Regions from separate parts of the Acetatifactor sp. genome, predicted to be linked through region 2. Evidence: predicted binding sites of a transcription regulator. Region 2 holds the regulator's gene; the other holds the start of a gene.
What was found. The regulator Rex, encoded in region 2, represses fermentation and respiration genes when NADH is low (regulators of the CRP and FNR family bind a similar motif). The targets are predictions, from matches to a motif close to ATTGTTAANTANTTAACAAT.
Positions count from the first base shown of each region.

Region 1: a site for Rex is predicted at 3,112-3,131, ahead of AC1WIP_RS04795 (acetyl-CoA C-acetyltransferase). Genes of this name have one in related genera too.

Region 1 is NZ_CEWDFQ010000061.1:1,161-6,013, forward strand. It holds gene AC1WIP_RS04775 (alpha-galactosidase) at 1-470, shown strand, start outside; gene AC1WIP_RS04780 (hypothetical protein) at 501-695, shown strand; gene AC1WIP_RS04785 (glycoside hydrolase family 57) at 713-1,885, shown strand; gene AC1WIP_RS04790 (M23 family metallopeptidase) at 1,991-3,022, shown strand; gene AC1WIP_RS04795 (acetyl-CoA C-acetyltransferase) at 3,153-4,337, shown strand; gene AC1WIP_RS04800 (enoyl-CoA hydratase-related protein) at 4,476-4,853, shown strand, end outside.
Region 2 is NZ_CEWDFQ010000099.1:584-5,436, reverse strand. It holds gene AC1WIP_RS06705 (NAD(P)H-hydrate dehydratase) at 1-859, opposite strand, end outside; gene AC1WIP_RS06700 (hypothetical protein) at 977-1,600, opposite strand; gene AC1WIP_RS06695 (redox-sensing transcriptional repressor Rex) at 1,613-2,260, opposite strand; gene abc-f (ribosomal protection-like ABC-F family protein) at 2,383-4,296, shown strand; partial or broken gene AC1WIP_RS06685 (hypothetical protein) at 4,713-4,853, shown strand, end outside.

The DNA.
Region 1 (4,853 bases), on a different contig from region 2:
CCATGACCGCTCATGTGGGACAAATTGATTATGGAGTGGACAAATATAATAATCAGCTGAATACTGCGGCTATGGTTGCAATGGGGGCAAATTTTGGCTTTGAAATGGATTTGAGCAGACTATCGAAAGCAGAGCTGGAACAGGTGGGAAAATATGTGCAGATTTACAGAAGCATACGTGGTACTGTCCAATTTGGAGATTTCTATCGTTTATCCAGTCCGTTTGAAGAGGAAAACACAGCATGGGAGTATGTAAGCGAAAATCAAGTTGTGCTGTTTACATTTCAGAAAAGCTCGCAGGTGAACGGAGAAGAGTGGAGGATTCTTTTTCAGGGACTTGACGAAACGGCAGTTTATGAATCAGAAGGAAAAGAATATGACGGAGAGGTCTTAATGAAACTGGGATATCGAGTGCTCTTAGGAGCATTTGTAAATGAAAGTCATTGTTTTATATTTAACAGAGTAAAATAAGTATTTTATGTATAGTGAGGAGTAAACCTAATGAAACCCAAAGTTGTATTTATGCCACATGCAAATATTCAATATTCTCAGCTGCCCCCTGAAAGGAGACTGTGGGTCATCGAAAACTGTTATGAAAAGCTGTTTGATCTGATAAGGGAAGGAGACTATAAAATCGCATTTGAAGCAAGCGGCATTACCATAGAGGAAATGGCAAAAAAGCACCCGGATGTCTGAATAAATTAAAGGAGCTGATTGCACAAGGAAAGGTTGAGCCGGTATCCTCCCCCTATATTCATTTTATGCTTGCCAACGTCCCCAAAGAGATAGGCGCCCATTCCTTGAAGCATTCCCTGGATGTTTGGGAAAAGTACGTGGGAAAGCGGCCTGAAATAGGGTGGAATCCGGAATGCGGCTGGGCGGACTATATTTTGGAGATTTATAAGGAAGCAGGTATTAAAGCGCTGGTTATGGACGCAGATTCGTTTTTCCTTTCCTTTGGTGAAATAAGAAAGGCCACAGATTTGAAATTCGATGTGCAGGGACACTCCAACAAAAATCATCTGTTTAAAATTGAAGAATATATTCAGGATAAGCCGGAGTTTTTAAAGTTTATTACAAATCCGTCTATTGCTCCAAATGGCATGAAAATGATATTTCGAAGCGATTGCATGGCTAATCTGCTGTTGTGGTATTTAATGGGAGCTACGGAGGATATGAGAGAAGAGCCTATTAATATGAAAGAAATAAAAGCCATGTTTGCAAAATGGAAGGACAGGATATGTGAGACGGGAGGCTTCATAATGCCGTATGCAGAAGATGCGGAATACATAGGCTCCAGTGCGTATTTTTATGTAAAGCAGTTCAATGAAGCCAGATTTTTTGAAGCTGAACCGAAAAGTGTAGATAGATTTCAGGAAATTTTGGAAGCGGCTAAGGAGGCCGGATATGAATTTGCTACTCCGAGCGAGGTTTTGGATGAAGGAAATCTGTTAGAGAATCCCTATGTAAAATGTATTGAAAATGGAGTGGCCTGGCATGGAGGAACTGCAAAGGCATGGGCGAACACGGACTATTCACGCATTATGGATCCGGTATGCCTTTTCATTTTTAATGGCATAAAGGAAGTGGCGGGACAGCTGGGGGAAACACTGGATAATCTTGACGCGGATCTGGAACGGGCTATGAGGGCCCTGGCCAGTGCATGGGTGTCTGATTCGCGTTGGCCTCCGGCGCCTACCAGCCCAGGGCGCTTTAATGTGCAGGAAAGCTTGGAAGATATGTATGCGGCAAACGCAGCTATTGAAGCGGCAATGAAAAATAACAGCGTGGAAAAAATGAAGGGATTGTACTCTTCTTCCTTAATGTATACGCAGATTCAATTAATTGAGAGTGTATTAATGAATAGAAAATATTTTGGAGAATAGGAAAAGACCTGTCAACATATATTTTCCTTAAGAAAAGCCGCGGAGGGGATTACCATTTTTCACTCCTTTCAAAATGTGATAAAAAAAGCCATTTCATTGGAAATCATTGGGATTATCCTGGTGGCTGGCCTGATCATCTTTTTAAGAACCAAGGAAGAGGACAATATATATCCCACTTCCGGGGAAGCATTGGCACAGGAATCTGACAACGGGGATTATATAAAATGGGTGGACTTTACAGTATCTTACGAGGCATTATGCCGGGCTTATGCCTGGGACGTGGACACTCATGGGACGACCCATGAGGTGGATTGGATTGAGCTTTTGGCCTATACGGCTGCAAAGACAGGAGGAGAGTTTGACAGTAAGGCGCTGTCTGTGCTGGAAAAGGCTGCGGAAGCCTTGTCGGAGGGAGAATGCAGTATTGAGGAGCTGACCGGGGACTTAAAATATTATTCCTACTATCACGAGGCCTACGATGCAGTACTTGGGGGAATGGTGGGGGAGTATGAGGAGGAGATGGAGGATGAGAACGGGGAAATGAAATACCAGTCCAGGTATGGCTTGAAGGCATATTTCCCTCTGGCCCGCGGCTTTGACTATTCCCATTATGATGATTTTGGGGTGGGCCGCAGCTACGGGTACAAGAGAAAACATCTTGGGCATGACATGATGGGACTTACGGGTACACCCATCATGGCCGTGGAGTCCGGATATGTGGAAGCGTTAGGGTGGAACCAGTACGGCGGCTGGCGTATCGGTATCCGGAGCTTTGACGGCAGACGCTACTACTATTACGCCCATTTAAGACAAAACTACCCCTATGCAGAAAATCTGGAGGAGGGAAGCATTGTCACTGCGGGAGATGTAATCGGCTACATGGGACATACCGGGTACAGCACCACGGAAAATGTAAACAACATAGAAGTGACACATCTGCACTGGGGACTGCAGCTGATCTTTGACGAATCCCAGAAGGAAGGAAATAATGAAATCTGGATCGATCTCTATGCGCTCACAAGATTTTTGGCGAAGCACACGCAGCCTGCACAGAAGGTGGAGGGCACCAAGGAATGGGTCAGAACAAACGACATTATCGACCCGAGCGTAGAGGAGGCGCTTCAGGCGGGGAGCTGAGCAAAATAACAGTTTGGTCCGCGCCTGTTATTTTTTTGTCAAAAGGCATTGCAAAAGAACCCACCCTATGATAAAATAAGCACAGTGGAAATGACAAAAAAATAACAATCATTGATTGGAGGAAAAACAAATGGCAAAGAAAGTTGTATTGGCGGGTGCCTGCCGTACTGCTATCGGCACAATGGGCGGTACGCTCAGCACCACTCCCGTAGTTGAGCTCGGCGCAATCGTAATCAAAGAGGCTTTGAAGAGAGCGGGAGTTGCCCCCGAGGCTGTGGATCAGGTTTACATGGGCTGTGTAATCCAGGCGGGACAGGGACAGAACGTTGCCCGTCAGGCTTCCATCAAAGCCGGACTTCCCATTGAAGTGCCTGCAGTAACCATGAATGTAGTGTGCGGCTCCGGCTTGAACTGTGTAAACCAGGCGGCTCAGATGATTATGGCGGGAGATGCCGATATTGTAGTTGCCGGCGGAATGGAGAACATGTCCATGGCTCCCTATGCGATTCCTCAGGGCCGTTATGGTTACCGTATGGGCAATGCAACCCTGGTGGACACCATGATTAAGGATGCTCTGTGGGACGCATTCAATGATTATCATATGATAAAGACGGCGGACAATATCTGCGAGGAATGGGGACTTACCCGTGAAGAGCTGGATGAGTTTGCTTTAAAGAGCCAGCAGAAGGCAGAGGCGGCGCAGAAGAGCGGAGCGTTCAAGGCAGAGATCGTTCCCGTTGAAGTAAAGAAGAAAAAGGAAACGATTGTTTTTGATACAGATGAAGGCCCCAGACATGGCTCTACCATGGAAGGCCTGGCAAAGCTTCGTCCCATCAATCCGGGCGGTTTTGTCACCGCAGGAAACGCTTCCGGCATCAATGACGGCGCTGCGGCTATCGTAGTGATGAGCGAAGAGAAGGCAAAGGAGCTTGGCGTAAAGCCTATGGCAACCTTTGTGGCAGGCGCTCTTGCAGGCGTTCGCCCTGAGGTGATGGGAATCGGCCCCGTGGCTGCAACAAAGAAGGTAATGGCAAAGACCGGCATGAAGATTGAGGACTTTGACATCATCGAGGCAAATGAGGCCTTTGCAGCGCAGTCTGTTGCGGTAGGCAAGGACCTTGGCATTGATGTGGACAGACAGCTCAATCCCAACGGCGGCGCCATCGCGCTGGGTCATCCTGTGGGAGCGTCCGGATGCCGTATCCTTGTGACCCTTTTGCATGAGATGCAGGCAAAGGGTGCAAAGACGGGTCTTGCTACGCTGTGCATCGGCGGCGGCATGGGCTGTGCTACCATTGTTAAAATAGAAGATTAAGGCTCTGGCAGGGGAGTACCCTGCGATAAAGGCGGAAAAGCATTTGTCCTGCGCACAGGCAGGCAAATGCCTTTTCGACTTTTTTCATGCCGTTATAATTTTAAATGCGCTAAGAGCGGCGCAGAAATGAGGAGAACCATGGAATATATTTTATATGAGCAGAAGGGCAGCTATGCCATTATCACCATCAACCGGGAAAAAGCTTTAAATGCGCTGAATTCCACAGTGCTGGAGGAGCTGGACCAGACCCTGGATATGGTAAATTTAGAAGAGGTAAGAGCGCTGATTCTCACGGGCGCCGGAGAGAAGTCCTTTGTGGCAGGCGCGGACATCGGCGAGATGAGCACCCTGACCAAGGCGCAGGGAGAGGCTTTCGGCAAGAAGGGAAATGATGTTTTTCGCAAAATAGAGACATTCCCTATCCCGGTGATCGCAGCGGTAAACGGCTTTGCCCTGGGCGGCGGCTGTGAGCTTTCCATGAGCTGTGACATCAGGATTTGTTCCGACAACGCAGTG
Region 2 (4,853 bases):
GCACAATCACTCTGTTTTCCTCTGGCGTGATCACCTTGACCATACCGGCGCCTATCCGGTAGGCCGCCCTGGCAGCCAGCACTGCGGCTCCCGCCATATTCCTGCTGCCCGCCGCCAAAACCACCTTGCCAAAGGTGCCCTTATTGCCCGCCGGGTCCCGAAGGGGCAGAAGGCTCTCTGCGGCTTCGTCATAGCAAAACATCTGCGGCTTCCTTCCAAAAAAACTGGCTTCGCCGATTCCAACGCCGTCTACTTTCACCTCTCCGCAGTAAAGACAGCCCGGATACAGCACAAGCCCCCTTTTCAAAAATCCAAAGGTCACCGTCATATCCGCCCTCACGGCTGTTCCCAGCACCCGTCCGGTGTCAGAATCAATGCCGCTTGGAACGTCCAGGGCTATCTTATACCCCGAAAGGCTGTTAAAGGTTTCTATGGCCTGGGCGAACTCTCCCGTCACCTCTCTGGAAAGTCCTACTCCGAATAATGCGTCTATTAAAATAGTATATTCCTCCCTGAGAGGTTTGCTGCCTGTTTTCACAGGATAATTTTGCAGAATGGCAGACTGCTTCTCCCACTGTGGAGAAGCCTTTTTTCTTTCTCCCACATGCCATACCTCCACCTCCCAGGACTCCTCTGCAAGAAGCCTGGCCAATGCAAGTCCGTCTCCGCCATTGTTCCCCATCCCGGCAAGAATCAGCACTCTTTTCCTCTGATCCTGACATTTTTCCATAATCTTCCGGATTTCTCCAAGTGCCGCAAGCGCCGCTCTCTCCATAAGCACCATGCCCGGAATGCCGATTCTTTCTATGGTATTGCGGTCATATTCTTTCATTTCCTCTGCAGTGACCAGATATTTCATATTTGCCTCATTTCTGCGCTGTCCTTTGCGCATTCCAAGTATAAAACAAAAAGGACTGTTCTGCAACAATCCTTTTTATTCACAACCCAGGAAGCCCGCAAAGCGTATTTCCCATTGCTATTTTTCCGAAGAATTCTCCGGAAACATGCTCATATCAAATAAATCCACCACATCCGCTCCGAACACATCGTGCATATAGGAATAGATTTCCTGATTCTGCTGCTCCATCTCCTGCCTGCGGATCAGATTCTTTTTTAAGTCAATCCTGACCTGAGTCACCCAGTCCGTAATCTCCTGAATGGCCGCTCTGTTTTCCTTCATGGTCCTATAACAGCATTCCATGGTAAAGAGCATCAGTTGAAAATTGACTTTGTCAATCTCCCCAGGCAATTCAAGCATCTCGTCCTGATATTTTGCCAGCTTTTCATTGCACTCCGCAATCAGGCGCTTGTTGTCCTCTATTTTCTGCTCCAGGGCGGCATTTTCGCTTTGCTCTGCTTCATTTACCATAGGTACAATCTCGCTCATCAGCTTCTTTTTCAGCTTTCTGATTTCCTTGGACTCTGTATTGAGCTTTCCCTGTCTGCGCAAAAGCTCATTGAGGTGTTCTGTCAGCTCTCCTGCAGCTGCCTTGCCAGTCTCGTCCAGCAGCCGGTACCATTTATTGTCCAGCGTCAATATTGGAATTTTTTTCCCTTGAAGGGCCCCTGAAAAAATTTCCTTTTTATCCTCGCTCCCCATAGCTTCCTCCTGCTATGCTTTATCCTTTTCCCGCTTATAACGGCCGATATTATAGGATAGCTTCATCAAGCTGTCGGAAAGATGCACATTTTCCACCTGAATTCCTTCCGGCACATTCAAATCCACATGGGCAAAATTCCAGATTGCCCGGATTCCATTTGCCACAAGCCTCTCCGCCACTTCCTCCGCACCCGATTTGGGGATGGTAAGCACGGCGATATCGATGTCGTTCTCCCTGACAAAGCGCTCCATCTCCTCCATGGGCATGACCTTGACCCCTCTCACGTCCTTGCCCACAAGCGCTGGATTCTTGTCAAACATTCCCCGGAAAATAAAGCCTCTCCGCTCAAAATTCAGGTAATTCCCCAACGCCTGTCCTAAATTTCCCGCTCCTATTATAATAAAGTTGTGCTTCTCATCCAGCCCGAGAATCTTGCCGATTTCCTTATAGAGATATTCCACATTATAACCATAGCCCTGTTGTCCAAAGCCGCCGAAATTATTAAAATCCTGCCGAATCTGGGATGCCGTCACCTTCATCAGCTCGCTTAACTCCTGGGAGGATATCCGCTCAACCCCTTCATCCTTAAGCTCTCCCAGATAACGGAAATATCTTGGCAGACGGCTGATGACAGCTTGAGAAATTTCTTTTTCTTCCAAAGATACTACCTCCAAACTATTTTATAAAATTATTATAGACGAATGTTAAAAACTTGTCAATGAATTGACAGGATTATTTCTCCAAGGTAAAATATTATGATAATGTTGAGGAGGAATAAATTATGATACTCTCCTGTCAAAATATATCCAAGGCATTTGGTGAAAACAAAGTGTTGGAAAATATCAGCTTCCATATAGAAGATTATGAAAAGGCCGCCATCGTAGGCATAAACGGCGCGGGCAAAACTACGCTTCTGCGCATTATCGTGGGCGAGCTTAAGCCCGACCAGGGTGGCGCAGTGCTCTCTAAGGACAAGACGTTGGGTTATCTTGCCCAAAACAGCGAGCCGGACACCTCCCGTTCTATTTATGAGGAGCTTTTATCCGTCAAGCAGGAGCTCATCGATCTGGAGGAGCGCATGCGGGAATGTGAGGAAAGCATGAAATCTGCGGACGATGGCCGGCTGGAGGAGCTGATGCGGGAGTACTCTGCTCTCACCCATGCCTTTGAAACCAAAAACGGCTATTCCTACAAAAGCGAGATTATTGGTGTGCTGAAGGGGCTTGGCTTTCAGGAAGAGGAATTTGCAAAGCCCGTCTCCACCCTCTCCGGAGGCCAGAAAACCAGAGTTGCCCTGGGACGGCTGCTTTTACAGAAGCCGGATTTGATTATTCTGGACGAGCCCACCAACCATCTGGACATGAATTCCATTTCCTGGCTGGAAACCTATCTGATGAATTATAAGGGCGCTGTGCTGGTAGTGTCCCACGACCGTTTCTTTTTGGACCGCATTGCCCAAAAAATCATAGAGATCGACCAGACAAAGTCCACAACCTTTTCCGGCAACTACTCTGCCTACGCGGAAAAGAAGGAAAGGCTTAGGGCTGCGGCCTGGAATGCCTACATGAATCAGCAGCGGGAAATCAAGCATCAGGAGGCCGTCATCGAAAAGCTGCGCTCCTTCAACCGGGAAAAATCCATCAAACGGGCGGAAAGCCGGGAAAAGCTGCTGGATAAGATGGACGTGATCGAGCGGCCCACAGAGGCAAGGGCAGACATGAAGCTCACCCTCACTCCCCGCAGGGAAAGCGGAAAGGATGTGCTTTCGGTGGAGGGCTTAAGCAAAAGCTTCGATGGACACACCCTGTTTCAGGATGTAAGCTTTGAACTGAAAAAAGGGGAGCATACAGCCATTATCGGAGATAACGGCACGGGAAAGACCACCCTGCTCAAAATACTCAACGGCCTGCTTCCTGCTGACAGCGGCTCCTTCCGTCTGGGCGCCAATGTAGAGATCGGTTACTACGATCAGGAGCATCATGTGCTGCACAGTGAAAAAACTCTTTTTGAGGAAATTTCCGACGAGTATCCTAATCTCTCCAACACAGAAATCCGCAATGTGCTGGCCGCCTTTCTCTTTACGGGGGACGATGTATTCAAGCGCATTGCAGATTTAAGCGGCGGAGAACGGGGACGGGTATCTCTGGCAAAGCTGATGCTTTCCAACGCCAATTTCCTGATTCTGGATGAGCCTACCAATCATCTGGATATCATGTCAAAGGAGATTTTGGAGGATGCCTTAAACCAGTATCAGGGCACAGTCCTCTACGTCTCCCACGACCGTTATTTTATCAACAAGACCGCCCACCGCATTTTAGAGCTCACGGCCTGCCGGTTTGTCAATTACATTGGAAATTATGATTATTATCTGGAAAAAAGAGATACTGTCATGGCTTCCTTTGCTCCTGCTGACGCTTCTGCCCCCTCTTTGGCCCCTTCCTCTTCCGAGGCAAAGCAGGACTGGAAGGCCCAAAAGGAGGAGCAGGCCCGGATTCGGAAAAAGGAAAACGATTTAAAAAAATGTGAGGAAAAAATTGCTGCACTGGAAGAGCAGCTTGGGCGACTGCGCGCACAGCTTTCCGACCCTTCCCTGGGCACCCAGGCCGCAAAGCTTATGGAGCTTACGAAGGAACAGGAACAGGTGGATGCACAGCTGGAAGCCTTATATGAAGAATGGGAAATCCTGGCAAGATAAGCCGGGATTTCCCATTCTTTGTAAGGCAATCTAAAAGAACATCTGCTATCTGCCCTGTTCTACGCTTCCAACCACCTGAATTTTCGTAGACTTTATATCAACAATATGATACAATGAAATCAACGAAAAATCCGATTTGAGGAGGCAGACAAAAGAAACAGGAGGGGCTGTCTTATGCCAGCGGAAACAGGTGATCCTGGATACGGGCGGCTACCATTTGAACGCAGACTACTTCATCTATCTCAACTCCGCGCCCTTTGCCTGGCTGAGATGCGACCGTGGGCGGCTCTGGCGGACAGCAAAGGAGCATATTGCAACTCATTTGGAATGGGATTGCAAGTTTCCGCCAAAGGGCGGACCGTACTATTATTGAGTATATGCTATAACTTTCCATCTACCGGGGAGGTGAGCTATAGATGGAACAATTTAAAGAAATTGCGGGCAGTATCGCGGAGGAAGCCGTAAGCTATGCCAAAAAAAGCGGGATAGAACTCGATTACACGGTTGAGAGCGCTAAAAATGCAGATGTAATCCTCGGAGCCTATCATGACAATATT